DNA from 4 places in the Exiguobacterium sp. RIT452 genome. Region 1 is predicted to be linked to each of the others. Evidence: riboswitches for the same ligand, from Rfam matches in the RefSeq annotation. Region 1 holds a riboswitch; each other region holds the start of a gene.
What was found. A riboswitch is a leader RNA that binds a small molecule or an ion and turns the genes downstream of it on or off. The one in region 1 is predicted to bind S-adenosylmethionine.
Positions count from the first base shown of each region.

Region 2: another riboswitch for S-adenosylmethionine. It lies ahead of D3D03_RS14630 (alpha/beta hydrolase); the one in region 1 lies ahead of D3D03_RS10790 (methionine ABC transporter ATP-binding protein).
Region 3: another riboswitch for S-adenosylmethionine. It lies ahead of metK (methionine adenosyltransferase); the one in region 1 lies ahead of D3D03_RS10790 (methionine ABC transporter ATP-binding protein).
Region 4: another riboswitch for S-adenosylmethionine. It lies ahead of msrA (peptide-methionine (S)-S-oxide reductase MsrA); the one in region 1 lies ahead of D3D03_RS10790 (methionine ABC transporter ATP-binding protein).

Region 1 is NZ_QXJB01000004.1:86,584-93,910, forward strand. It holds gene D3D03_RS10785 (methionine ABC transporter permease) at 1-415, opposite strand, end outside; gene D3D03_RS10790 (methionine ABC transporter ATP-binding protein) at 405-1,418, opposite strand; SAM riboswitch class I at 1,502-1,605, opposite strand; gene D3D03_RS10795 (aminotransferase class I/II-fold pyridoxal phosphate-dependent enzyme) at 1,668-2,855, opposite strand; gene D3D03_RS10800 (alpha-glucosidase) at 3,019-4,623, shown strand; gene D3D03_RS10805 (MBL fold metallo-hydrolase) at 4,711-5,439, opposite strand; gene D3D03_RS10810 (SMP-30/gluconolactonase/LRE family protein) at 5,541-6,344, opposite strand; gene D3D03_RS10815 (YceI family protein) at 6,388-6,912, opposite strand; gene D3D03_RS10820 (metal-sensitive transcriptional regulator) at 7,063-7,326, opposite strand.
Region 2 is NZ_QXJB01000008.1:71,441-78,767, forward strand. It holds gene D3D03_RS14620 (methionine ABC transporter permease) at 1-225, opposite strand, end outside; gene D3D03_RS14625 (methionine ABC transporter ATP-binding protein) at 215-1,246, opposite strand; SAM riboswitch class I at 1,335-1,438, opposite strand; SAM riboswitch class I at 1,688-1,790, shown strand; gene D3D03_RS14630 (alpha/beta hydrolase) at 1,853-2,611, shown strand; gene D3D03_RS14635 (thymidine kinase) at 2,676-3,296, opposite strand; gene D3D03_RS14640 (DedA family protein) at 3,475-4,125, shown strand; gene D3D03_RS14645 (type B 50S ribosomal protein L31) at 4,161-4,406, opposite strand; gene rho (transcription termination factor Rho) at 4,504-5,868, opposite strand; gene D3D03_RS14655 (C40 family peptidase) at 6,228-6,911, shown strand; gene D3D03_RS14660 (SDR family NAD(P)-dependent oxidoreductase) at 6,984-7,327, shown strand, end outside.
Region 3 is NZ_QXJB01000002.1:602,343-609,669, forward strand. It holds gene D3D03_RS08495 (peptidoglycan bridge formation glycyltransferase FemA/FemB family protein) at 1-640, opposite strand, end outside; gene D3D03_RS08500 (MDR family MFS transporter) at 808-1,989, opposite strand; gene mnmM (tRNA 5-(aminomethyl)-2-thiouridylate-methyltransferase MnmM) at 2,165-2,755, shown strand; gene D3D03_RS08510 (alpha/beta fold hydrolase) at 2,809-3,513, opposite strand; gene D3D03_RS08515 (GNAT family N-acetyltransferase) at 3,598-4,086, opposite strand; gene metK (methionine adenosyltransferase) at 4,225-5,433, opposite strand; SAM riboswitch class I at 5,561-5,687, opposite strand; gene pckA (phosphoenolpyruvate carboxykinase (ATP)) at 5,921-7,327, shown strand, end outside.
Region 4 is NZ_QXJB01000007.1:38,642-45,968, reverse strand. It holds gene D3D03_RS13745 (acetyl-CoA C-acyltransferase) at 1-141, shown strand, start outside; gene D3D03_RS13740 (enoyl-CoA hydratase-related protein) at 138-908, shown strand; gene paaX (phenylacetic acid degradation operon negative regulatory protein PaaX) at 985-1,869, shown strand; gene D3D03_RS13730 (gamma carbonic anhydrase family protein) at 1,919-2,437, opposite strand; gene D3D03_RS13725 (NAD(P)H-dependent flavin oxidoreductase) at 2,522-3,448, shown strand; gene D3D03_RS13720 (DMT family transporter) at 3,586-4,014, shown strand; gene D3D03_RS13715 (DMT family transporter) at 4,038-4,517, shown strand; gene msrA (peptide-methionine (S)-S-oxide reductase MsrA) at 4,625-5,155, opposite strand; SAM riboswitch class I at 5,260-5,363, opposite strand; gene D3D03_RS13705 (M20 metallopeptidase family protein) at 5,435-6,607, opposite strand; gene D3D03_RS13700 (putative quinol monooxygenase) at 6,686-6,979, shown strand; gene D3D03_RS13695 (C40 family peptidase) at 7,035-7,327, opposite strand, start outside.

The DNA.
Region 1 (7,327 bases):
TGATGATGCGAAATGGTGTGGCGCCGCACGCCTCAGCAGCTTCGATCAAGCCCGGTGGAATCTCACGGAGTGAGGTCTCGACGAGTCGGGCAAGAAACGGAATAGCGGCAACACTTAAGCTGACAGAAGCAGCTGTCGGACCGATCGTATTGTCGAGCAACAATTGTGTCAGTGGAATCAATGCGACAAGCAAGATGATGAACGGTAACGAACGAACGATATTAACGAAAAAGTCCAAAATACTGCGAACGAAGACGTTTTGGAAAAACAATCCACGGTCGGTGATGAATAAAAGAATTCCCAGCGGAATCCCGACGACGAGGGCAAAACCAAGGGAAATCCCGACCATCAAGGCCGTTTCGCCTAAGGCTTTTGCCAACTCCGGTAACATCGTTTGAATCCGGTCAAGCCACATCCTGAATCACCTCAAGCGTATGGAGTTGCTCCTCAAGCCAAGTGAGGGCCCGGTTGACGTGAAGCGTTGGACCGGTCAGGCTGACGATCAACACCCCGAAGGCGACGTTTTGAATATAATCAACCTTTCCGTGCAGGATGCTGACCGAGATATCAAATTGTTTGATCGCTTCTGACAGCGTACTCTCACCGGTCTTTTCTCCCGTGAATTGGAGACGGATGATCTTCCCGGGTGTCGTCCGAAGTATCCGTTCCGGCAACTCGATTTGCAGTGCTGTATCGACGTAATGTTTTGTGACGTCATGGGTCGGTTGACTGAATATGTCGTAGGTGTTGGCGACTTCGACGACTTCACCGTGAGCCATGACGGCGACGCGGTGACAAATCTGTTTGACGACATCAATCTCGTGAGTGATCAGGATGATCGTCAGACCGAGCCGTTCATTCAAGTCCTTCAGCAATTCCAGAATTTGCAGGGTCGTGACCGGATCGAGAGCTGATGTTGCCTCGTCACATAACAGGACACTCGGATTATTCGCCAGGGCGCGGGCAATCCCGACCCGTTGTTTTTGTCCGCCGCTGAGTTGGCTCGGGAAATTCGTCTCAAATCCTTCAAGTCCGACCAGGGCAACGAGTTCTTTGATCCGGCTTGGGAAATCACTGCGTTTGACGCCGGCTGCCTTTAAGGCGAACGCGATGTTGTCGGAAACATTCCGCGATTGAATCAATTGGAAATGTTGAAAGATCATTCCGATCTTCAGGCGCAACTCTCTTAGGCTGCCTTTGGATAAATCGGACAGTTTGATACCGGATACTTTGACCGTTCCTTGGGTCGGTGTTTCGAGTCCGTTGATCAAACGCAACAAGGTACTTTTTCCGGCACCGGATTCACCGATGATGCCAAAAATTTCTCCTTGCTGAATCGTTAAGTTGACGTCACGCAGGGCGAAAATCGGTGTCCGGTCACGTACGAACCGTTTGGTGATGCCTTTGAATTCAATCATCTGTTGTTTCCTCCCTATACAAAAAAATCGCCTTTTTCCAGTTAAGAGCAACCAGAAAAAAGCGACGAAGTGTAAGATTTCGTAACTTATCTCTCAGAATGAAACATTCTGTAGGATGTGGCACCGTTCCTTAAAGGTGGTTGCCGGACGTCGTTGGGCCTATTCCCTCGGTCGCTCGCGATAAGTAGATATGCTGTTGGGATTTACTTTAACGGAAATCATTCCCATCTGTCAAACGTTTTTTCAGAATTATTCCGCAACGGCTTGCTGAAACAGATTGAGCTGACCAATCCGTTCGGCAGCTTCGACCAATCGTTCGGCGTCGGCAATCAAACTGATCCGGACGTAGCCTTCGCCATATTCACCGAAGAAATGTCCCGGTGTGACGGCGACATGCGCCTCGTCCAGCAAGTGGTCGGTAAAACTTTGTGACGTAAAGCCGGACGGGACCGGCAACCAGACGAAGAAGGAACCACCAGGGATCGGTCCATCCCATCCGATGTCTTGTAATTTGCCGAACAAGGCATCGCGACGGGCTTCATACAGCGCACTCAGCTCACGGACACACGTTTGGTCGCTTGACAGGGCGACGGTCGCTGCGTGCTGGATGGGTGTAAAGGCACTGACGTATAAGTGTTCCTGGTACGTTTCGATACTTGAGATGACGGATGGATTCCCGATTGCAAAGGCGATGCGGAAGCCGGACATGTTGAAGCGTTTGGATAATGAAAAGAGTTCGATTCCGACGTCTTTCGCTCCTTCGGTCTGGAGGAAACTTCGGGTCGGACCATCAAAACTGATACCGCCGTACGCCAAGTCATGGACGACACAAATGTCGTTCGCGTCAGCGAAAGCGACCGACTGTTCAAAGGCTTCCGCCGTCGCCGTCGCGCCGGTCGGATTGCTCGGATAGTTGAGGAACAACATCCGGGCCCGTTCGACATCCGTCGTATCGAGTAACGTGTAGTCAGGTAAAAAAGCATTTTCCGCAAGGAGCGGTAATGTGATCGGGTAAGCACCTGCCAATGCCGCGCCGGAAAGATAGTCGGGGTAACCGGGATCGGGAACAATGACACCTTCACCCGGATTGACGATTGTTTGCGGCAAGGCGACGATGCCGGCTTTACTGCCGAGCAAAATGGCGACCTCAGAAGCAGGATCAATCGTCACACCGAATTCGGACTGATAAAAATCGGCTACAGCCTGTTTGAGAAAATCATGTCCGCGAAACGGAGGATATTGGAGATTGGCGGCGTCATTGATGGCCTCTTTTAGGGCGTCCAAAATATGTACGGGCGTGGTTTGGTCCGGTGTTCCTTGACCAAGCGTGATGACATCGTGGCCGGCTGCTTTGACGGCACCAATCCGCTGAGCGAGTTCAGCAAAGACCGGAGCGGGCAGCCGATCAATCGCAATCGATGGGGCGAAATGTTTCATCTGTGTTCCTCCTTGTTAGGTATTGTCGTCAAGGATAGCGAATTTTCAGTCAAAAGAAAAGGGTTTTTTCATAATTGTTGATAATTGGGAAAAACGGCCGCTCTCTTTCATGTTTTTGATACACTGAACAAGAAGACGATTAGATAACTAAGGAGATGATCGGATGAATCGAACCTGGTGGAAAGAAGCCGTTGTCTATCAAGTGTATTGGCGCAGTTTTAAGGACTCGAACGGAGACGGGATGGGAGATTTACGGGGGGTGATCGAAAAGTTGGATTACATCGCGTCGCTTGGTGTGGATGTCATCTGGTTAAACCCCTGTTATACATCACCCGATGTCGATAACGGATATGATATTTCCGACTATTACACGATCATGGAAAAGGCGGGAACGCTGTCCGATTTGGAGGAATTGATTGCGGCAGCCCATGAGCGGGGCTTAAAACTGATTCTTGATCTCGTCGTCAACCATACGAGTGATCAACACGCTTGGTTCGAGGAATCGCGACGTGGCAAGACGGGCGAAAAGGCGGACTGGTACATTTGGCAGGATGGGGAAAAAGGAACACCTCCGAATAACTGGCGCTCCTATTTCGCACCGAGCCCGTGGACGTGGGATGAGACACGCGAGCAGTATTATTTCCACTCGTTTGCATCGGAGCAACCGGACTTGAACTGGGAACATCCAGCCGTCCGACAAGCCGTCTATACGATGATGCGGTGGTGGGCGGACAAAGGCATCGACGGATTCCGGATGGATGTCATCAATCTGATCAAAAAACGCGCCTCGTTTGCGGATGTTGCCGATCCCTTTGATCTGTCCTATCTCGGCAATCAACCGGGCATCCACTCTTTTTTACAAGAAATGCATGACGAGGTGCTCGCGGGAACCGATTTATTTACGGTCGGAGAAATTCCGTTCGTCGGTCCGGAAGATGGTTTGCTGTACGTCGGGGAAGACCGCAATGAATTACGGACGCTGTTTCACTTTGAAGTGGCGGATGACATGGAGACGATGGACTTACCGCGGTTCAAGCAGATTCAAAAACAGTGGTATGACGCATTGTATCCGCGTGGTGTCGCGTCCCAGTTCCTGAACAACCATGATCATACACGTCAGGTGACACGGTTCGGAAGCGAACGCTACCGGGTCGAAAGTGCGAAATTACTTGGCTTGATGTTACACACGTTACCCGGCATCCCGTATATCTATCAAGGCGAAGAAATCGGCATGACCGGGATCCGGTTTTCTGATCCGGAGGCCTATCAAGACGTCGCCTTCCGGAATCAATACGCGGAACGGGTTGCAGCCGGTGAATCACCGGGGACTGTCCTGTCATCGATGCAGATGCGGGCACGGGACAATTCCCGGACCCCGATGCAATGGAACACAAGCCAACTGGCAGGATTCACGGAATCTGATCACTCCTGGATGACGGTCAATCCGAATTATCTGGAGATTAACGTCGAGGCGGCGGAACAAGATCCCCATTCCGTCCTCGCCTTTTACCGGACACTGATTGCCTTACGGAAAAAACATCCGGTCATGGTGTACGGCGTCTACCGCGATTTGGCGATTCAAGATCCGTACTTGTACGTCTACGAGCGGGAACTGGACGGTGTCACATGGCGAATCGTCTTGAATCTTCATGACGAAGCCGTTACGACGACGCTCGCTTTGCGAGAAGAACAACTGCTTTTGTCCAATCATGAAACCCATGATCCGGAACGGTTGGCACCGTATGAAGCTCGTTTGTACCAGTATTAAACAGAATAACCGGACGAATGAAACACCGCCGTTCCTCTTTGTCGCGATGCGACCAGGAGAAACGGCGGTGTTTTTTCGTATATTCGTTTAGGTATAACCGTTTCGCTTTTTAGCGGATAACAGTTGTTCGAATCGATCGACCGCTTGACGCATATCAAAGCTTGGTGCGACGACAAGCGGACCATGACCAACCGCCAGCACGTCCGGTGTCAACTCCGTCAACTGATGCGCGGACTGGAGTGCCACCTCCTTATCCCACGTAGCGAGGGACGGGAAGGGGAATTGCCATCGTGTGTCGCCGGATACGGCTAGTCCACCTTGTGTTTGAAACGCATCTCCGGCAATCAACGTCCGGCTGCCTTCATGCCAAAGGGAAATCGAGCCCGGTGTATGACCGGGTGACGCAATGACACTTAAACTGCCGATCTGTTGACCGCTTTCGAGTAACCGATCAGGACGGGTCTTGATGTTTTTTGGAATGCCGCCTTTAAGAGGTGTCGTTTCGCCTTCGCGTAACGATTCGTCGCCACTGAGCAGGGCAGCGTCCCGATAACTGATGGATACTTCAGCGAGCGGGAAGGCACTCGCTAAAAAATCAAGGGAACCGACATGATCGGCATGCGCGTGGGTCAAGATGATGGATTGTAACGGTTTATCAAAAGACTTGATGACGGAATAGATGGCTTTGGCATTCAGTGAGATTCCTGTGTCAATCAAGGTAAGGCTGTCTGCTTCTTCAAATAGGTAACAGTTGACCGGGAAAAAGGACGGGGTCGTTTGCAGTTGATGAAGCCGTTCAATCGATGAAATACGCATCCGGGTACACTCCCTCGTCAAAATATTCGCTTCTCTTTCAGTATCGCCTGTTTTAGTACAGGCGTCCACAAAAAAACTCCCTCAAAAGGGAGTCTTAAACATCAATACGTGACTTCGAAAACGGCACCGGCATGTTCGGCGTCGTCGCCGTCCGCGGCCGTCGTAACGAGCAAACGGTCTTCATACAAAATCGGACAAGTCGGATTCGAGACAGGGAACTCGACATGGGCGAGTTTTTCACCTGTTTCAAGATTCCAACGCGTTAAGCACGACCCGGCATAATGGGCGATGAAGACGTGACCGTCCCGATCTTTTGTCATGCCGTCCGGGAAACCATCCTCGTCTTCTAAATCGATGGCAACACGACGGTTCGTCAACGGTTGATCCGCCGCATAATCAAAAGCATAGACCTTTTTCGTCGGCGTATCGATGTGGTAAAGCGTCTTCCCGTCTTCCGACCAAACGAGTCCGTTTGAGTTCGTTAAGTTTTCAAGCAAGACATCGACTGAACCGTCATGACGCAAGCGATACAGCGACGCTGTTTCACCGTCTTCTTCATTGATGCTGCCCGCTACATATTGACCGGACGGATCGAGTTTCCCGTCGTTCATCCGATCCGATTCAGGCAGTGTCAACTGGGTTTCCAGTGAGAGGCGTCCTTCTTTTAAGTCGAACGTCCCGAAGCCGTGTGCCGACGTGACGCGCAGGAAGTCCGGTGCGTCCGTCAAGGCGATCGAAGTGATCGCGCTTGGCAACTGATACGGTTTTAATGCTTCTGTCGTTAAATCATATGAGAAAAGAAGCTGACCCGGAATATCGACGAAATAAAATCGTTTTGTTTTGGCATCGTACACCGGTGATTCACCGGTCTTACAAGAAACATCAATAAAAAGTGACACTGTCATATCATTTCCCCCTACAGATACTGTTACGTGAATTGATTAATGATTAAGCGTGAATGAATTCGAGGTGCAATTGGAATTTCACATCACTGCCGACCAAGACGCCACCGGCTTCAAGCGCGACATTCCATGTCAGGTTATAATCTTCGCGTTTGATTTTACCGTCCACTTCAAAACCGGATCGTGTATTGCCCCAAGGATCAACACCGCTGCCTTCATACTCGACTTTAAACGTTTCCGTCCGCGTGACGTCTTTAATCGTCAGATCACCCGTGACTTCATATTCGTCACCGGAGTGTTTTTTAAACGAGGTCACGCGGTAAGTAATGTTCGGATATTGCTCGACATCAAAAAAGTCGGCAGATTTCAAATGCGTATCGCGGTCATTGCTGCGAGTGTCGATGGTTGCGACTGGAATCGTCACGACAGCGGAGGCATGTTCTAAATCATGCGCTTCCCCGCTGACATCAAACGTAAAATCACGGAATTCGCCTTTTACTTTTGAAATCATCATATGTTTGACTGAGAATGAAATGGAGCTGTGGTCTTGATCGAGCTGATACGTGGTCATGGTCAATTCCTCCTCATATTCAATTCACTTTAGGCATGCCTTTTAATGTTCCTTTTTATCTTGATTGCAAAACATCTAAATGAAGAGAATCAAAAATGCCCTGCTCCGCATTCAGGCGGAGCAGGGCAAGTAAACGATCCAAAGGGACGATCAACGACTTTTGACAAGTAAGTTGACCGCTTCCTTGACCAATTCTTCAGTTTGTCCTTCACCGGACTGTTCCGCTTCCTTGACACACTCGATGAGATTCGAGCTGACGACGACACCGATCGTCCGGTCGATCGCGGAACGCGCAGCGGACAATTGGGTGATGACATCGCGGCAATCCTGCCCTTCTTCCATCATGCGCAAGATACCACGAAGTTGTCCTTCGATGCGGCTGACCCGATTCTTCATTTTCCGATCGTAATCCATT
Region 2 (7,327 bases), on a different contig from region 1:
AATGATCGCGACGAGCAGGATGATGAACGGAACCGACCGGAACACATTAACGACGCTGCTTAAGACGTTGAAGAGCGGTACTTGTTCGAGCAACGCCCCCTTACGCGTGACGACCAACAGAATTCCGAGCGGCAGCCCAATCAGCGTCGAAAAGAGCAGCGACAATCCGACCATCGTCAAGGTTTGCAGAAAAGCGGTCCAAATATCCGTGTAGTTAACTAGCATCTGCCAGCACCTCCTCGACGTTGACATCCGACTGATCAATGTATTGCAGGGCTCGCGCGATTTCCGCCGTCTCGCCGATCAATTCAACGAGCAAACTGCCGAACGGGATATTTTGCAGTTCCGTGATGCTGCCGTGCAGGATGTTGACATCGACATCAAACCGTTTGGCGACTTGCGACAAGAGCGGTTGCCCGGTGTGTGCCCCAAGGAAATTGATTTTGTAGACGTGATGTCCGGCATCCCGTTGTTCGATCAACCGTTGCACCGACGCCGGAATTTCATCTTGCATGACGGAACGGACAAAGTTTTTCGCCGTCGCCGTCTGCGGATTCGAGAAGACGTCGAACACGGTACCCGATTCAATCAACTTGCCGGCCTCGATGACCGCGACCCGGTCACAAATCTCACGGATGACGCCCATCTCGTGTGTAATCAGTAAAATCGTGATGCCATATTCCGCGTTGATCTGTTTCAGTAACCGCAGGATGTGTTGTGTCGTCTGCGGATCAAGCGCCGATGTCGCTTCGTCACACAACAGAACCGACGGCTGGGTTGCCAGTGCCCGCGCTATTCCGACACGTTGTTTCTGCCCTCCCGATAACTGATCCGGATAATGATCGGCTTTGTCCGCTAAGTCGACGAACGCCAGCAGCTCGGTGACACGCCGGTGGACTTCCTCCTTTTTAATTCCTTTTAGGACGAGTGGTTTTGCGACATTCGCGAAGACCGTATTCGAATCAAGCAAGTTGAAATGTTGGAAGATCATCCCGATGTTTTGTTTCGCTTCCCGCAGTTGTTTTGCCGAAAGTGTCGTCAGTTCTTGCCCGTCGACCGTCACGCTGCCGGATGTCGGACGTTCAAGAAGATTGACACACCGTAATAAAGAACTTTTTCCAGCCCCGCTGAACCCGATCACGCCAAAGATTTCACCTTTTCGGATTTCGAGATCGACACCGTCCAATGCAGCAATCGATTGTTCGTTGGTCTGGTAGATTTTTTTTACATTTTTGAATGTAATCACCACTTTTTCCCCCTTTTAAAAAAAACAAAAAGGTCTCTTCTTTAGAAACAAGAAGAGACCTGGATCCGCACAGAGGCAGAATCCACTCGACTCATCTCTCAGACAATCGTCTGATGGAATTGGCACAGTGCTCATAATGAGTCTGTTGCCGAGGTTTCGTAGGGCCAGTCCCTCCACCTCTCTGGATAAGTGTTGCGGTATGAAATTCATATGTGTGTTGTTGCTGTTCGAACTTATGTCGTAAAACTAATTTTTACATTACAGAAAGATCTTTTAAAGGTCAACCATATTTTCAAAAATAAACCATATGACCCATATCGATTGATTTCCCAGGTTGGGCTTCATCATAGAAGAGTTCCGGTCGCCGGTCAAGGAGCATTTGACAATCCTTTTCTGTCAGTGCTATCATCTTCTCAATGATTAATCCGACAATTCCTATATGTTATATCAAGAGTGGACGAGAGACCTGGCTCTAGGACTCCACGGCAACCTGCGATTGGCAAGGTGCTCCGACCAGCAAAGCAACCGCTTTGGATGATACACACGAGAAACTCGTTTGCCGTCCAAAGCCAAACGGGTTTTTATTTTGAAATGGAGGATGAGATGATGAGTATGAGTTATCCTGTTTTACCGGGCGCCGAAGCCTTTTTCTTGGAACGTGGATCAGTCGGTATTTTGCTGTGTCACGGCTTTAATGCGACGCCACAAAGTGTTCGGGCTGTAGGAGAACGCTTCGCAGAACACGGTTTTTCCGTCTACGCCCCCCGTCTGCATGGTCACGGGACAGATGTACGTGACTTCGAAACGGCGACGGCCGAAGATTGGAAACAGAGTGTCCGCGAGGGCTTTACTCAACTGTCCCGCCAGTGTGAATCGATCTTCATCGTCGGTCAATCGATGGGTGCGACGCTTGCGCTGGCACTCGCTGCCGAAGGTCTGCCGGTCGCAGGGATCATCACAATCAATGCTGCTTTATCCGTCCCCGCTTACGAAGCGTTATCGTTTACGGATTGTCCGGTTTATCTGCCGGAAAGCCCACCCGATATCAAGCAAACCGCTTTTGAAATCATCTATGATGTCGTGCCAGCGGTCGCTGCGTCCGAACTTTTACGCTTGATTCGCGACACCATCCCAACCCTTCCCGCCATTCAAATTCCGACGCTTATTTTATATTCTGCCGAGGATCATGTCGTTCCGCCAACCTGTTCGGATTACCTGCACCGGATGATTGGTTCGACGGATAAACGCAGTTATTGTCTGCTCGATTCCTATCATGTCGCGACACTCGATCATGACCAAGAGACGATTGTCCGCGAAACGGCTTATTTCGTCAAGCAGTACAGTCAGTTGACACGGACCGGTTGATAAAAAAAGCGAACGATTTCAAGCCTTGAGGCCGGAGAATCGTTCGCTTTTTCATATTGTACTCTTAATTCTGCTGTTGTTTTTTCCATTCCTGCAACGGTTGCGGTTTGCCCGGTACTTGATGGCAGTGACGGCAACGTGGTTCATAAGATTCAGAAGCCCCCACCAAAATGATCGGATCATTGTAGTTGGCCGGTTGGCCGTTAATCAAGCGTTGTGTCCGGGAAGCCGGATCGCCACACGATAAACAAATCGCCTGTAATTTCGTCACGAACTCGGCACGTGCCAATAATTCAGGCATCTTTCCAAATGGTTCTGCCCGGAAATCCTGATCGAGCCCCGCACAAATCACGCGTTTGCCATCTTGCGCCAGTGCCTCGATGACCGCGACGATTTCATCGTCAAAAAATTGAACTTCATCAATTGCCACGACCTGTGTCTCTTCTGCTACTGCCGCATAGACGTCCCGGCTCGTTGCCATCGGAATCGCAATGACGGAATTTCCGACGTGCGACACGACATGTTCTTCATGGTAACGGTCGTCAATCGCCGGCTTGAACACTTGCACCGGTAATTTTCCGTACTGTGCCCGTCGAACACGACGGATCAGCTCTTCGGATTTGCCGGAAAACATGCTTCCGCAAATCACTTCGATCCAACCATACTGATTGATCACATGCATCATTGTAAAACACCGTCCTCTAAAATTAGTCACTTTAACGAGTATAGCCCGAATCTAAATTGAGAAAAAGAGTTGACTTCTCAAAATCGAAAACTCCTCAGTATTCCCCTAAATCTTCATCTCCTCATTTCAACTGGTATCTATTTCCTGTACACTAAGGAAGAAGTTTCTTTGAAGGAAGGTGACTCCGATTCATCACATACTACATGAAGTTCTCCATCAATATGGAGCATTCGGTCTCGCCATTCTGTTAGCCGGCGGAATCGTCGGTTTACCGATTCCTGACGAAACGTTACTCGTCATGTCAGGATTTTGGATGCATCACGGTGATTTACCACTGATCGGAACGATTCTGGCGGCGTATGCCGGCAGTTGCATCGGGATGACGATCAGCTATGTGCTGGGTCTGAAACTCGGGATGCCCCTGCTGCATCGAGTGGCTCCGAAGTTACGGATTTCCGAAAAACATATCTTTCAAGCGGAGGCCGGATTTTTACGTTACGGGAAAACGGTTTTGATCATCGGTTACTACATACCCGGACTCCGTCAGCTCTCTGCGTTTTTTGCCGGTGTCTCGAAGATGCCGTTTCGGATCTTCGTCACGTATGCCTATACCGGTGCCTTGATCTGGATCAGTATCTTTTTAGGAGCGGGTTATTTTCTCGGACGTCATTTTTCCTTCAGTCTGCTGTTTCAACACTTTGCGGACAATCCGGATATGCTGCCGTACCTCGTCGGAGCGGCTGGAGCGATCGGTCTGTCGTTTGTGCTTAAAACCTATCTCACCTATCGTGCCCAGTTCAGTTTATACAAAAACAGCCTGCTCCAGTGATGGAGACAGGCTGTTTTTTAATACAGAAGTCGCAATTACTTGCGGCCGTATTTTTTGTTGAAGCGATCGACACGACCGTCTGCAGCGTTGAACTTTTGACGACCAGTGTAGAATGGGTGCGAGTCCGAAGACACATCCACGCGGATGAGTGGGTACTCGTTTCCATCTTCCCAAGTGATTGTCTCGTTCGAAGAACGTGTAGAACCAGTCAAGAATTTGTACTCAGTAGTTGAATCCATAAATACAACTTTGTTGTAGTTTGGGTGAATTCCTTGTTTCATGGTTGTTTTCTCTCCTTCCGCCCTGGTTCATTTGCTGAGCCAGAGTAAGTTACCTTCCTATACTAAACGATTTTTTGATGACCCGCAATACCTATTTTCAAGTCGTTGTGTCTGTTTTCGTCACGCGGGGTTTGACAGGTGCGCGTCGGACGGGCTTCTTCTTTTCTTTGTTCAGTTCCACAAAAAATTCTTCATTGTTTTTTGTGTCACGAATCTTGCGTAAGAAGCTGTCGACAAACTCATTGGACTCGTTCATCGTCCGGCGGATCGTCCACAAGGCATCCAGCTGATCTTGCGGTAACAACAACTCTTCTTTCCGTGTTCCGGATTTCCGGATGTCGATGGCCGGGAAGATCCGGCGTTCGGATAACTTCCGGTCGAGATGGAGCTCCATGTTGCCGGTCCCTTTAAACTCTTCATAGATGACGTCGTCCATCCGTGAGCCGGTCTCGACGAGGGCAGTCGCAAGAATCGTCAGGCTGCCACCGTGTTCGATGTTCCGGGCAGCACCGAAAAAGCGTTTGGGTTTATGGAAGGCGGCCGGATCAATCCCCCCGGACAACGTCCGTCCGCTTTGCGGAACCGTTAAGTTGTAAGCACGTGTCAGACGTGTAATCGAATCCATCAAGATGACCACATCTTTTTTATGCTCGACGAGACGCATCGCCCGTTCCAAAACGAGTTCTGAAATCCGTACGTGGTTATCCGGTGTTTCGTCAAACGTTGAACTGACGACATCGGCTCCCGGGACAGACCGTTCGATATCCGTCACCTCTTCCGGGCGCTCATCGATCAATAGAACGATCAATTCGACATCCGGGTGATTCACTTGAATCGAATTCGCGATTTCTTTTAATAGAGATGTCTTACCCGCTTTAGGCGGTGCGACGATCAGTCCCCGTTGTCCGAAGCCAACCGGTGCAATCATATCCATCACACGAACCGACAGATGGCGTGGTTCTGTTTCGAGTCGCATCAAACGATCCGGATAAATCGGCGTCAATGCCGGGAAAAACAGACGATTCCGGGCCGTATCCGGCGCTTCCCCGTTGACTGCTTCCACACTTAATAAACCTTGGAACCGTTCATTCTCTTTTGGCGGTCGGACCTTTCCGGTCACGACGTCTCCATTACGAAGGTTGAATCGGCGGATTTGCGAAGCAGCGATGTAGATATCTTCAGAGGATTGCGAATAGTTGATAGGACGAAGGAAGCCGAAGCCACCATCATTTTGCATCTGTGGGTTGCCGGGGATAACTTCTAATACCCCCTCGAGGAAATATAGACCGGTTGACTCAGCCTGCGCTTTTAAAATCTTGAACATCAGTTCACGCTTGCGGGCCTCTCGGTATTGCGGGACGTTTTTTGATTTGGCGATCTCATATAAGTCTTTTAATGTCAGGTTGCTCAGTTGAGCCAGTGTATAGGAACGTTCTGGTTTGTCAGTTTTCTCAGTTGGCATATGCATTCACCTATTCTTCGTATAAATTCAGTAGCAAAGGACGCGATGTTCGTTTTAACAGTTTTGCTTAATATTTTGTTGTGCATTAAAGGTATCACATTTCCACCTCTTTCGTCGTGATTTAACGAATGGGAATTTCTTCTTTGTAATATTCGAGTATATTATTGCAGTTATGTTACAAAAACGTCATGTTTTGTAGCGGAACTGAAAAAACGTTTTCATGTATCGGCGTGCTAAGATAATCGTGCAGAGAAAAACTTACACAGTTGTAAGACACACTGCCTAAACAAACACTTAATGAGATTGATCATATAACCCGGTTTTCAAACTACTTTAAAATGACATGGAGGATTTCACATATGAAACGTTTTCTAGCATCGGTCGCGACAGCAGCATTAGTGGTTTCAGGATTTGCATCAGTGGGAACAGATAAGGTTGAAGCAGCAGCTACAGTCACGAAAGTTAAGATCACAGATAACGGATTACGTGTTCGTACGGCTCCTTCTACAAAAGCAGGCATCGTCGGTAAAGTAAACGCAGGCCAAACATTTACATACAAAGGTAAATCAGGCAGCTGGACTAAAATTTCGTACGGCGGAAAAACACGTTATGTCTTCTCGCAGTATACGAAAACATACAAGTCTTCTACTTCAACGGCTAAAAAATCAACAACTTCATCTTCAACACGTACACGTCTTCTAAGCGAAGCCGCTAAACACAAAGGAACTCCTTACGTATGGGGCGGAACGACAACTCGTGGATTTGACTGCTCTGGTTTCACAAGCTATGTTTACAAAAAGGCAGCAGGCAAAACATTGCCACGTACGTCTTCTTCACAATACGCATCTTCTAAAAAAGTCAGCGTATCTAGCGTTCAACCGGGAGATCTTGTTTTCTTCTCACACGGTAGCGGCATTCAACACGTCGGTATGGCGACAAGCAAAACAAGCATGGTCAACTCGGAAACGGGTGGCGTTAAGTACTCAAGCTTTAAATCAGGATACTGGGGTTCACGCCTTGTCGGCGCGGGTTCATATCTATAATTCAAATGACCAAGCGGTTGAGCATCGGCTCGATCGCTTTTTTTCTATCCTAGTATAAAAGGAGGACCTATCATGAACGTATTGATTACAGGTGCTTCCGCCGGAATCGGGCGGGAACTTGCTTATCTGCACGGCGAACAAGGACATCATCTGTTACTGGTCGGACGAAACGTCGAACAGCTTTTCGAAACGAAACACTTCGTCGAACAACGTGGCGGCTCCGCCGTTGTTCTCCCGTATGATATCGGTCAAACGGTTCAAATCAAAGCCTTATTACGTGCGACAGAACACACTCCCGTTGATGTTTTGATCAACAACGCCGGTTTTGGTCTGTATGGTGAATTTATCGAAACGGATTTATCACGCGAATTGAACATGATTGACGTCAACATTCGGGCGCTGACACATTTGACGAA
Region 3 (7,327 bases), on a different contig from region 1:
AAAGTTCCGTCGGCTGAAACAATTGTTCAAAGTAGTCTGTCGTAAAATAATAATGTAGCGAAGCGTCTTTTCGGTCCATCGTCTGATAATATAGTTGAATGAATGTCTGTAAATCCTCTTTTGCTCCACAGCGGACCGTCAGTTCAGACGCCAAGGACTTGCGAATCATACTCCGGTTTTTTTTATGGAAGGTCTGTATGATTTCGTCTACAGAGGGGCGGAGATCGATGCTGGTCGTATGTCGAATGAATTCTTTTTCCGTCCATTCCGGAACTTGTTGTTCGTTTTTAGTCAACGGATTAAACCGGATCAGTTCCGAGACGACATGATGTTGTCTTGCCCATTGCCGAAATGACCCTTTGGCCAGTGCCAATTCCTGCGGCGTCAACTTCCCGACAATTTCCGGTCCTCCGTAACCGTAAGGTGTGATGATGTCAAAGTAGGGTGTATCAAAGATTCGCCGTTTTAAAAAAGGATAAAACAATTCGCCCGACTGCCCCTCGAAATAAATCAAACCAGCCGATTCTTCAGAACGTGCGTTCAACTTGACATACTCATAACTGTAAAAAATATCGAGCGGCTTCCCTCTTATGAGTGCCGTCCAAGTGGATTGATCTTCGATGAATATACACTGCCTCATCTTCTTCACCTCCAACACGTGACACGCCGGACAAAACACCATTCCCTTTAATTTGGTTAATTAATTAATTTTTCCTTTTAAAAAATAATTACCCTATTTAATCCATTTTATGCTTTCTCGAGCAATAAAATGGGAGGAAAAGCAACGTACACTTTTCCTCCCTTTGTTCATGGTTGTACTTTTTTGGGAACGGCCCGCATGAATGTAAATCCGGCCACGATAATCAGTCCGATTAACGTCAAGAAGACGGCATTCATTCCTGAGACGTCATAAATCAATCCACCGACGGTCGGACTGATCATCCGTCCGGCCGATGCTGCGATATTGACGTATCCTTGGAACTCCCCTTCTTTTCCGATCGGTGCCAAGCGTGCAGCCATTGCCGGAACAGCCGGCCAGATGAACATTTCCCCGATCGTCAAGATAATCATGGCGACTAAAAACATCTTGAAGCCGCCGGCAAACGGGACAATCAAATAAGACAGCAGGAAGATACCGGTCCCGGTCAACAACTGACGCTTCAAATCATCTCCAAACCACCGCAAGACAGGTGTCAACAACGGTTGTGCAAACACAATCAACGCTCCGTTGATTGTCCAGAGGATCGAATACTCGGAAATCGTAACACCAAGGGATTTCGTATGGACGGCAAATGTTCCCTGCCACTGGACATAGACGAACCATAACAACGCGTAACCAATCGATACGTACAGCATCGTCCGGACAGAAGCTCGCGATAACGGTTCACGTTCTTCGGCTCCTGACGTCGTCGTCTGGCGTTTCAACGAATTCACTTGAATCCAGTTCAGACCAACGAGTAACACCAGCGCAAACAGCAGGTACAAGACAAGATTCGCGATGAAAATAAATTGAATGTCAATCGCCGCAATCTGTCCACTGATTGCCGTTCCAAGCGCAACGCCGACATTTTGGGCGACATAAATCGCGTTAAAGGCGCGTCTTCCGCCTTCCGGCCAGATGACACCTGTCAACGCATAAATCGTCGGGAAAACCATCCCGCCGACAAATCCAATCAATCCAAGCATCAGAACGTATCCGGTGAAAGTCTGGTGGAACATCCATAATCCGACCGAAGCCAGAACGAGACCAACGACACTGATGACAAGTGTCCGTTTACCACCGAGCCGGTCAAACGCTTTTCCTCCAATGTAGTTTCCGACGATGGCAAGCGCCGAGTTGACGAACAACGCCATTCCCGCTTTTGTCATCGATTCGCCTAAATATTCATGAATGTATAATGTATTAAACGGCCATAAAAAAGAGGATCCTGTTGTATTGATCGCCATCGCCAATACCAGAATCCAGACCGCACGAGGTAATTTCGGCATGATCAGTTTCCTCCAATATAGTTTCCAACCTTGCCACTTTACGAAATTGCATCGTACTCTGTCAAGGAACTTCGATTTAAACGAACAATCGGAAAAATGATACAATTGACTAAATGATCGGATTTGCGGGTACTTAGAAAAAACAGAACAGCTATCAGGAAGAGGAGTTTATGCCATGTCACTTGCACGAGTATTACCTTACGCCAAAGAATTACTGGAGTCCGTCATCCATGAAGGGGATTGTGTCGTCGATATGACCGCCGGGAACGGTCATGATACACACTTCCTTGCCGAACAAGTCGGACCAAGCGGTCGGGTCATCGCTTTTGATGTTCAGGAGCAGGCGATTGAAGAGACGAAACGCCGGTTGCAGGCAGCTCATGTTTCGGAATGGGTCGATTTGTATCACGAAAGTCACATCCATGTCGGAGCACGCCTGTTCGAAGAACAGCGTCCGATCCGCGCCGGCGTTTTTAATCTCGGTTACTTACCGGGAAGTGATAAATCAGTTACGACGACCGGGGAAGAGACGTTAGAGGCGCTCGGCGCCCTTCTGCCCGTCCTTGTGCCTGGAGGAATGATCGTCCTCGTGATTTATCACGGACATATCGAAGGACGTAAAGAACGCGACGCTGTCCTCGACTATGTTTCGCTCCTGTCCCAACAAGATTATGCCGTCTTACAATACCGCTTTTTAAATCAACAAAACAATCCGCCTTTCATCGTCGCCATCGAAAAAAAGCTTAAAAAACAAATCATCGACTAAAAAAAGGAGGATACCGTCGCGGGCGACGGCATCCTCCTTTTTGAATTGGCTTCTTACTCTTCGACGAGTTTGAGGAACAACAGTAATTTTTCGGCAAACCGTGTGTTCAAACGTTCGAAACTAAAGTGCGGGAAGCCGTGAAGACGCTGCAGATAAATCTGATCGCCTCCCATTTTCCGGCACACTTCGAGCGTCAGCTTGACATCGGCAAACTGATCGTCCGGCGCATAAAAACAGGCGAGATGGACACGCGGTAATTTTTTCCGCTCTTCATCATGCAACACGATCTCTTCTTCAATCTCGCGATACTGTGCATACGTCAACTCACCGAGACGAACCGCATCTTCATTGTTTTGCCCAAACGGTAACGTCCCGAGCGGTGCATCCGGGCGAAAACGATCAAATGCACTCGCAAATACTTGTTTGACGCCGCCGAGCTGTTTCGAATTGTGCCAATCAAACAATGGCGAGATGAATGACAGACTGGCGATCGGCAATTCGTATTCCTGCAACAGCCGGTTCACGACGAGTGCTCCCATGCTGCAGGCAATGATATGAATCGGAAGCTTTCGTTTACCGGCTTCCCGTAACGCTTCTTTTAATAATTGTTGGTGTTCTTCAAACGATACACGACGTGGTGCATCGACCAAAAGCACTTCATATTCCCGTTCCAAGACGCGAATCAATGCTTCGCTCGGCCGGGCACGTAATTGGAGTGGATATACAAGGACAATCACTCCGGTTGGTTGTTCTACCACACGCTCACCTCTTCATCAGATATCCATCTAGTATGCAACAAATCCGACTTCAGCAAAACCGCCTCAAGTCGGATTTCTTTTCCCTTATTCATATATACGTTGCAGCCGCGTCACAGGTTCCACCTGTCCAAACACTTCTTCCGTCGTTTCACTGACTTCTTTAAAGCCGAACGAGGTCAAAAAGTGACGGGCTTTATAATTACGTGATTCGACGTACACTTCGATGGGAGAAGCACCTTGGCGCTCGAGTTCTCGAATCAGCCGCCGCCCGATTCCGTTCTGTTGGTATTTCGGCAGGACATAGAGGCGGACAATTTCCCACGTCCCGTCGACATCAATTGCATGAATGAATCCCACAATCTCCCCATCGATCAGACCTACATTAAAATATTCTCCGCGCGCTTCTTCTGCTGTCCGGATTGCCCGAACGACTTCTTCTTGCGGGTAGGCTTCCTGAACGAAATGGGCTTTCGAGCGCTCAGAATAGATTTCCTCGTACGTATCCATCCAAGACGTGAGCGCAATATCATGAATGCGTGCTGCATCAGCAGGAACTGCTTCGCGTATCTCCATACCGAAATCCCCCTTTTCCTTTTACAGACTCATCTTCTTTTACCCTTTTCTAGAAATTTCAGTCGTTTCCCTGCAAAGTTCCGGAGAAACAAAAAAAGTTCAGAAACACCCTTCAAAAGGGAGTTTCTGAACTCAGGATTATGCGAAACGTTTTGCCTGCTCTTCAAGAGCAGCAGCTTTATCCGTTTGCTCCCATGGCAATTCGATGTCTGTACGACCGAAGTGACCATATGCTGCTGTCTGACGGTAAATCGGACGGCGGAGATCAAGCATCTTGATGATGCCTGCAGGACGAAGATCAAAGTTTTCTGCAATCAATTCGACCAGTTGAGCTTCTGGAAGCTTACCTGTTCCAAACGTATCGACAGCGATTGAAACCGGGTGCGCAACACCGATTGCGTAAGCAAGCTGAACTTCCGCTTTTTCCGCAAGACCAGATGCGACAAGGTTTTTCGCGACGTAACGTGCTGCGTAGGCAGCAGAACGGTCTACTTTGGTTGGATCTTTACCAGAGAATGCACCACCGCCGTGGCGTGCGTAACCGCCATACGTATCAACGATGATTTTACGACCTGTTAATCCAGCATCACCTTGTGGTCCACCGATGACGAAACGGCCAGTCGGGTTGATGAAGAATTTTGTTTCAGCGTCAATGTATTCCGTCGGGATGACCGGAGCGATGACGTGTTCTTTCAGATCAGCTTGAATTTGCTCAAGCGTTACTTCTTCTGCATGTTGTGTTGAGATGACGATTGTATCGACGCGAACAGGTTCATTGTTCTCGTTGTATTCAACCGTAACTTGCGTTTTACCATCCGGACGGAGGTAATCGAGTTGTCCTGTCTTGCGGACTTCTGCAAGACGACGGGCAAGTTTGTGTGAAAGTGAAATCGGAAGTGGCATCAGTTCAGGTGTTTCTTTCGTTGCGTAACCGAACATCAGACCTTGGTCTCCTGCTCCGATTGCATCGATTTCTTCATCTGACATGTTTCCTTCGCGTGCTTCAAGCGCCTGGTCGACACCAAGAGCGATGTCTGCTGACTGCTCATCGATCGAAGTCAATACAGCACATGTGTCTGCATCGAAACCGTATTTAGCGCGTGTATAGCCGATTTCGCGAATTGTCTCACGAACAACTTTCGGGATATCCACGTAAGTCGATGTCGTAATTTCTCCTGCAACTAAAACAAGTCCTGTCGTGACAGAAGTTTCTGCCGCAACACGTGCGTTTGGATCCGCTGCAAGAATCGCATCCAAAATTGAATCCGAAATCTGGTCACAGATTTTATCCGGGTGACCTTCAGTTACTGATTCCGACGTAAATAGTCGGCGATTAAGGTTTGTCATGTTTGACCCTCCCAAAAAAGAATTTGACGGTGTACTCATTTCCCCTAGTTGAGTGGGACGGTAAAATGAAAAAAACCTTTCCATGTCCAAAAATGGTCAGGGAAAGGTTGTGCGTTCTTCCTTTACCCTCTTATCGTTCGAAGTGTTTACTTCGCTTCAGGAGAGCACCTTTTCCTATATTAATGATGAAACTAATATAAGACGGTTGCCGGGTTTCTTCGGGCCTTGTTCCCTCCACCTGCTCAGAATAAGAGTATCCGTTACGAATTACATGATATAAACTTGTGCCCACTCTGTCAAGCAACGTTTTAATTTCTAGTCGAAAAATTTTGAAAGAGATGTTAAACTGTTTATGCTGAAAGCGTTTCCAGATAAATAGAAATCAGCGCATGAAAAATGATTGCTCTATCTTTAGTATGTCATATATAATGAATGTGTCATACTAATTGTAGAGCCAAAACCAACGTAGGGGAAAGGTGGGGTCAGGATGCCGATGACGGTCCTGAATATCGAAGAACTACTCAAGAAGGAGCATGTGTTCAAACAACTATCTGTTGCCGAACTAGTCGAACATGCGATTCGCAACAACGAAGGAGTTCTTGCAGAAAATGGTGCTTTGTCTGTAGAAACGGGGAAATTTACAGGTCGTTCACCGAAAGACAAGTTCATCGTCCGTGATCAATCATGTGAGACACATATCGATTGGGGCCATGTGAATCAGCCGATGGAGTCGGACAAATTCGAACAACTGTTACAAAAAGTTCTTCGTTATATGAACGAAGCAGATCAACTCTACTACACAGAGGCAGCTGCTGGTGCCGATACACATTTCACCCTCCCGGTACGCGTCGTGACAGAGTACGCTTGGCATAATCTGTTTGCGAAACAATTATTCTTACGTGAATATCCTACGGTTGCGGCCTTTGAACCATTTACGGTCGTCTACGCACCACATTTCAAAGCCGATCCGCTTGTTGACGGCACTAATTCGGAAACGTTCATCGCCATGTCATTCGAACATCGTATTGTTTTGATCGGCGGAACGGAATATGCGGGAGAAATCAAGAAATCGATTTTCTCGGTCATGAACTATCTGTTGCCGCAACAAGATGTGTTATCGATGCACTGTTCCGCCAACGTCGGACACGAAGGAGACGTCGCCTTATTCTTCGGACTCTCCGGTACTGGTAAGACCACCTTATCGGCAGACGACAGCCGTCAATTGATCGGGGACGATGAGCACGGCTGGTCTCATGACGGTGTCTTTAATATCGAAGGCGGCTGCTATGCGAAGACGGTGAACTTGTCGCGTGAAAAAGAACCACAAATCTTTGATGCGATTCGTTTTGGCACCGTCCTTGAAAATGTTGTCCTCGATGACACCCGGACTCCGGACTACGATGATACGTCGAAAACGGAAAACACTCGCGCGGCTTATCCGATCACAGCAATTGACAACATTGCCATCCCGTCACGTGCCGGTCATCCGAAAACGATCGTTTTCTTGACGGCTGATGCATACGGTGTGTTGCCTCCGATCAGTAAACTGACGAAAGAGCAAGCGATGTATCACTTCTTGTCCGGCTATACGTCGAAACTGGCTGGGACAGAACGCGGTGTCACGGAACCGGAAGCGACGTTCTCGACATGCTTCGGCTCACCGTTCCTGCCGTTGATTCCTGAAAAATATGCGACGATGCTCGGTGAACTGATCGATCGTCACGGCGTGACGGTTTACCTTGTCAACACCGGTTGGACCGGCGGTGCTTACGGAACAGGCAGCCGCATGAAACTGGCCTATACGCGCACGATGGTCAACGCTGCCGTCAACGGTCTGCTTGCCGACATCCCGACAGAAGAACATCCGGTGTTCGGATTGCATATGCCAATCGAA
Region 4 (7,327 bases), on a different contig from region 1:
CTTGGCGCAAGCGGTGCCCGCATCCTGACGACCTTGTTGCACGAAATGTGCCGGACGAACCAGACCTACGGCTTGGCGACGATGTGTGTAGGTGTTGGTCAGGGCATCGCGTTAATTGTCGAACGGGAGGGACTTGTATGATTCATTTTGAACGGATGGACCAGATCGGATTGATTCGGCTCGATCGACCGGAGCGGATGAACTGTTTGGATTACCCGACACTGGTGGAACTTCAACAACTGGTCGAAACGGTCCGGCAGGATGCGACGATTCGTGTCGTCATCTTCACGGGAACCGGCAAAGCCTTTAGTGCCGGGGCAGATTTAAAAGAGCGGACGACGTTGACGGAACGTGAAGTCCGGCGGAACGTCGAGGCGATTCGGGACGTCTTTACGAACATCGCCGATCTGCCGCAACCGACGATTGCTGCCGTCAACGGACATGCACTCGGCGGCGGGTTCGAGTGGATGCTCGCTTGCGACTTCCGGATCATCGTCGAAGGGGCATTGGTAGGATTGACGGAAACGAGTTTCGGCATCATTCCCGGTGCCGGCGGGACGCAACGATTGCCGCGGTTAATTGGAGAGACGCGGGCGAAGGAACTGATTTTCACGGCTAAGAAGATTGATGCGGCGACTGCGGAACGATACGGTATCGTCTCTCGCGTCGTTCCGACGGTGGAGGAGTTGCTGCCAGTTTGTTTCGCCTTCGCCGGCGAAATGTTGCGAAATGGACCGGTGGCAATCCGCCAAGCCAAACAGGCGATTGATCAGGGACTCGACCACCCGATCTCAGACGGGCTGAAAATCGAGACCGCCGCCTATGAAGCCGTCATCCCGACAGAAGACCGGATGGAAGCCTTACGTGCGTTTGCCGAAAAACGGACCCCGCAGTTTCAAGGCAAATGAGGATGGTCGTCACCTGAAATAACACGTATACTAACGGTACACAAAAAAACGTTATATCAAAGAGAGAGTGAATGACATGAGTGCGAATACACAATCGATGATTTTTACAGTATACGGGGATTACATCCGGCATTACGGCAATCAAATCTGGGTCGGCAGCTTAATTCGTCTGCTCAAAGAATTTGGTCATAATGAACAGGCGGTCCGGGTCGCCGTTTCGCGGATGGTCAAGCAAGGGTGGTTGACGTCACAAAAACAAGGCACCAAAAGTTTTTATTCGTTGACACCGCGTGGGGTCGAACGGATGGAAGAGGCAGCGAGACGGATCTACAAATCAACGCCTCACGTCTGGGACGGGAAATGGCGGACATTGATGTATACGATTCCGGAAGACAAACGGCAAATCCGGGACGAACTGCGGAAAGAATTGTCATGGAGCGGGTTCGGAAACTTATCAAACGGCGTCTGGATTTCACCGAATCCGCTCGAAAAAGAAGCGGAGCGGTTGATTGACGCTTATGGCATCACCGAGTATGTGGACTTTTTCGTCGGCGAATATCATGGACCACAACCGGATCAATCACTGGTCGAACGGGCTTTTCCGCTGGATGAGTTGCAAGAACGGTACGAACGGTTCATCGCCGAATACAGCCGGCGCTACATCGTCCATCAAAGTCGGATTCAACTCGGCGAGATGGATGAAGAACAGTGTTTCGTCGAACGGACGACACTTGTCCATGAATACCGGAAGTTTTTGTTTACCGATCCCGGTCTGCCGCAAGAGTTGTTGCCGGACGAATGGAGTGGCCACCACGCCGCATTATTGTTTGAACAGTATTACCGGTTGCTCGCCGAACCGGCAAGCCGGTTCTTTGAAGCGGTGTTTCAGGAAACGCATGACGTCACACAAAAAAGTGCCGACTATGATGCGTCGGAACATCCGTTGTTTGCTGAACGGTAAAAAAAACGCTCATCCCGACGTAACGAGATGAGCGTTTTCTTGATGACGTTCAGCCTTCGGCCAGTTGCTTCCGAAAGGCATATCCTTTATCGACATAGGAATCGATCGATTCTTGAATCATTTCCAAGTCGGCCGGTGTCAGTTCACGGACGACTTTGCCGGGCGACCCGATGATCAAGGAGCGGGGCGGGAATTTTTTGCCGGACGGAATCAATGTATTGGCTCCGATGATACACTCTTCGCCGATTTCAGCATGATCGAGAACCGTCGCGCCCATCCCGACGATGGAACGCCGTCCGATTTTACAACCGTGCAGGATCGCATTATGTCCGACGGTGACTTCGTCCTCGACGATGACCGGAGCACCCTCGTACAGGTGAATCGTTGCATTGTCCTGGATACTGCACCGTTTACCGATTGTAATCGGTCCTTCGTCCCCGCGGAGGACGGCATTAAACCAGATCGTCGATTCTTCTCCAATCGTCACGTCACCGATCAAAAAAGCACCGGGAGCGACAAACACGTTTGCCGCAAGGGCAGGAGACAGATCGCGGTAGGGAATGTTCATCAAACAACGCCTCTTTTCTAAAAATGAATTAAAATTCAGTCTTACATAGTATACCATTCTTAGTGACGGAAACGGAGGGAGACCATGTCTCGTGTATGTACCAGCTTACAGATTGAAATCCCGATTATTCAAGGGGGAATGGGAAACATCAGCCATGCTGAATTGACGGCCGCGGTTTCGAACGCAGGGGGACTGGGCACGATTGGCTGCGGAACGATGTCGCCCATTGAAGTCAAACGGTTGATTGAAGCCACACGACGCCTGACGTCACGTCCGTTTGCCTTGAACATCGCGATTCGTGTTTCCCCATATACGGAAGACTTGATCACGTTAGCAATCGAGGAACAAATTCCGGTCGTCTCGTTATCCGCCGGAAACCCGGCGCCTTTTCTGGGACGTTTACAGGAGGCAGGCATCCGGACGATTGGTGTCGTCGCGTCCGTCAAACAGGCGGTTAAAGCGGAACGGGCCGGGATTGATTTACTGGTGGCGGAAGGAGTCGAAGCGGCCGGGATCAACTCACCGCTCGAACTGACGACGATGACATTGATTCCGCAAATCACCGATCAGGTCACGATTCCGGTACTTGCAGCCGGAGGAATCGGCGACGGTCGTGGTCTTGCAGCTGCCTGGATGCTCGGGGCGGAAGGCGTTCAACTGGGAACCCGGTTGATTGCGACACAAGAGTCCTGTGTGCACCCGCAGTATAAAGATCATCTTGTGCAGGCGGATGATCTCGAGACACGGATCATCGGGCGTGAGGTCGGACAAGTCCGGCGTGTCTTGAATGGGGCGTATGTGGACGGGTTACGTCCGGCGTCGCTCGCTGAATTCCAAGAAAAAACGAACGAATCGTTTCATATCAAAGGGGCACTTGAGGGCGACGAGACAGCAGGATATGTCAACGCCGGTCTTGTTTCCGGCTTGATTGAGGATATTCCGACCGTTCAGGTATTATTTGACCGGATGATGGACGAGGCGCAGGAACGGATCTCTCGACCATTTCCGTAAACGCATAACGGATTAATTTCAGGAGGAGGCCAGTTGGTCTGCTCTTTTTTTGTGTTTTTGGCAGTTTAGGACATTTGTCCTTTTCAAAGCCGGGTGGAATGCGGTCTACTCATAATTGGAGAAAAAGGAGGATGAAGATGCAAGGAATCGTGTTTGCCTTATTCAGTGGATTGTTTATTGCCTTGCAAGGCATTTTTAATGCCCGGCTGGGTGACGCGGTCGGTCCATGGTTATCCGTGACCATCGTTCACTTTGTCGGTTTGATGGGTTGCTTGTTGATTTACGGGTTTGTCCGTGACCGGAAAATCGGTGGTTTTCGAAAGTTGCCGTTGATTTATGCCAGCGGCGGATTGCTCGGCGTGTTAGTCGTCGTTACGGAACTGACGTCGATTCAACTGCTTGGAATGACGTGGGCGATGTCGTTGTTACTCGTCGCACAGATTCTATGTGCTTTTGTCATTGATTTGAACGGCTGGTTCGGTGTCATCAAAAAAAGCAGCAACCGGGGGCAATGGGTCGGTGTCGGGTTGATGTTGACCGGCGTCTTGATTTTTTCGCTCGCCTGAAGTGAATCAAAGGAGGAAACCAAATGGGATTAGGAATGTTTTGTGCCGTCGTTGCCGGGATGATGATCAGTTTACAAACCGTGTTGAATGCGCGGATGAGTCATGCCTTCGGCGCATGGGCGACGACGACGTTAGTCTTTCTTGTCGGATTGCTCGGCTCGTTGCTTGCCTTACTCTTATTTCGAGGAGGAACGCTCTCGGCGGTCCGCGAAGTTGAACCATTGTATTTGTTTGGCGGATTAGTCGGCGTCGGGGTTGTTTTTTGTGTCATGCGAGGGATTCAACTGCTCGGTCCTTCGATCGCAATTTCGGTCGTCTTGATTTCACAATTGAGTTTCGCGTTATGCGTCGATGTTTTCGGTTGGTTTGGTCTGCCGCAGGTTGATTTATCGCTTGGGCAGATAGCCGGTCTCGCCGTGATGCTGACCGGAATTTTTGTTTTAAAACGGTATCAAGTTGTGGATGAAACGGAACAAACAGAGGACGTCAAAGCGATTTCCTGAGTGGACGACAACAGATACGTCACGTTGGACCGCAAGATCTCGGCTGGAAAAATGAAAAAAGGGATTGCTCATCCGTCTGAGATGACAATCCCTTTTTGGCATTTTGTTTAAACCGTTGCTTCTTCTTTCCAGGCGACGTCGATAAAGGCATCACGACCGGACGCTTTCCGGTCTTTTTTGTAGTGCGCCGGATTTTTTTTGTGGAAGTCCTGATGATACTCTTCCGCCGGATAAAAAGCGTGCGCCGGTTCAATCCGTGTGACAATCGGTTGCTTAAAGCGGTTTGTTGCTGCTAACGCGTCACGCGACGCAATCGCTGCGAGACGTTGTTCTTCCGTATGATAAAAAATTGCCGGTGCATACTGTGTGCCACGGTCCTGGAATTGTCCGCCGGCATCGGTCGGATCCGTCTGCGGCCAGTACAGTTCGAGTAACCGTTCGTACGAAAACAGTGCCGGATCAAATGTAATCTCGACGACTTCGGAATGCCCGGTCGTTCCTGTTTTGACCTGCTCATATGTCGGGTTGTCGACATGTCCTCCTGTATAACCGGACACGATACTGTGAATACCCGGTAGTTCCTCAAATGGTGTCACCATGCACCAGAAACATCCTCCTGCAAATGTTGCTTTTTCCATGTCATCTCTCCCTTTCCCTTGGTTCCTTGAACCGTAATGCTCTCATTTCTGACAGCGAGAAAACGAAAACGACTCCTTTGCTTGGTTGCAAAAGGAGTCGCCGCTTTTTATCAACCAAAGCTTTCGCTTTGCTGGTCGTAGCACCTTGCTGTACGCAGGTTGCTGGGACGTCATCGATCCAGATCTCTCGGTCCACTCTTGATAAGTGTTATATGAAGTTGATGTAAGTTCGTTATCGTTGGGATGATAATACCATTCACAAAAGTGGAAAGTCAATCCTTATGTTTGTAAGGCGCGGAGAACCGTGGCCCCTAACGTTTTGGCTCCGATCAGCAAGGCCTGCTCGTCGATTTCATACTTTGGATGGTGTTGCGGATAAATCGTTCGACCGTCCGTCTTCGCAGAACCGGTAAAGAAGTAACTGCCCGGGACCTGCTCCAGGTAGTAGGCGAAATCGTCGGCAGCCATCATCGGTTTGACTTCACGAACGTGTCCTTCCGGTAAAAAGCCGGCCGCTTCCTGAACGAGCTTCGTTTCATTCGGATGATTCCAAAGCGACGGATAACCGGTCGTGAAATCGATGGAATACGTAGCGCCAATTCCGGCACACGTCGTCCGGGCGACCAGATCCACCTGCTGGCGCAACTGATGCCGGAGTTGTTCATTAAACGTCCGGATTTCTCCGACAATCCGCGCCTCGCCGGTTACGATGTTCGGAGCCGTTCCGGCGTGAAACGAACCGATGGCGACAATCGCCGGCTCAAACGGATCGACCCGTCGACTGACGAGATGCTGAAGATTACAGACGAGCTGTGCGCCGGCGACGAGTGCATCCTGCGTCCGGTGGGGGGCTTGGGCATGACCACCTTGACCGTGGACGACGATTTCAAATTCATCGATGGCACATAACGTATGTCCGCTGTGGTAACCGATCGTCCCAACCGGAAGATCGTTTTCGAGGTGGGTACCAAAAATCGCATCGACTCCGTCGAGGCAGCCATCTTCGATCATTTGAATGGCACCACCCGGAAACACTTCTTCACCGTGTTGATGAATGAAGAGGATTGTGCCCTCGAGTTCCTCCTGCAACGGTTGAAAGGCGGCGGCCAGTCCGAGGACGATTGCCGTGTGTCCATCATGTCCGCAGGCATGCATCACACCGGGACGGATTGAGCGAAACGACAGTTCGGTTTCTTCCTGAAGCGGTAATGCATCAAAATCGGCACGGACAGCAATCGTTTTTCCGGGACGTGCCCCTTGTAATGTCGCGACGATACCGTTACCACCGACATTTTTTTGATACGGGATACCGAGTGCTTCATAATATTCGATGATTTTGGCCGGTGTCCGGACTTCTTGAAACGACAATTCCGGATGCCGGTGAAAATCGCGGCGTAAACGAATCATCTCGGCTTCTTGTTGTGCGAGATGGATAAACAGGGTTTCTAACATCAAAATCATCCTTTACGGTATGTCTTTAGGAAAAACGGGTACAGGTAGAGGTAATCAATTCAGAGGAGGAATCAACACATGGGTGAAATCATCGTCAATGCCGTTCTTACAGTCAAAGCAGGATTAGCGGATCAAGTCTTTCCCATTTTAAGTACGGTTTACAAAGCCACACAAAACGAGCCGGGCTGCTTACGCTATACGTTACATCAATCGATTGAAAATGAACATGAGTTCATGCTCTATGAAGTCTACCAAGATGAGGCTGCACTCGAAGCGCATATCGCATCGGACCATTATAAAGCATACCGCGAACAAATCGAGTTGTATCTCGAAGACCGTCAAGTCACGAAATACGTCGAGATGACGTTCTGAACGATAAGCGAAGAGGGCTGACTTTAAAGTCAGACCCTCTTTTTTGTTTGTGATGTTACATCGATTTAAAGCCAAGGAAATGTTCGCGCCAACGCGGTTCATAGATGGAATTGATCTGCAGTTGCGAGCCGCCGGCATGAATGAAATATTCATTGTCGAGCATGATGCCGATATGCGACGGACCATCGGTATACGTATTCTCGAAGAAGACGATATCCGAGCGTTTTCCACTGCTGATTGTCGTCCGGCGGTTCGTAAAGAAGGCGCCGTACCAATAGCCGCTGACGTTTGTCCGTCCCCCGTATTTTCCGGCTTGGTTCGTTGCGTAATGGATTAAACCAGAACAGT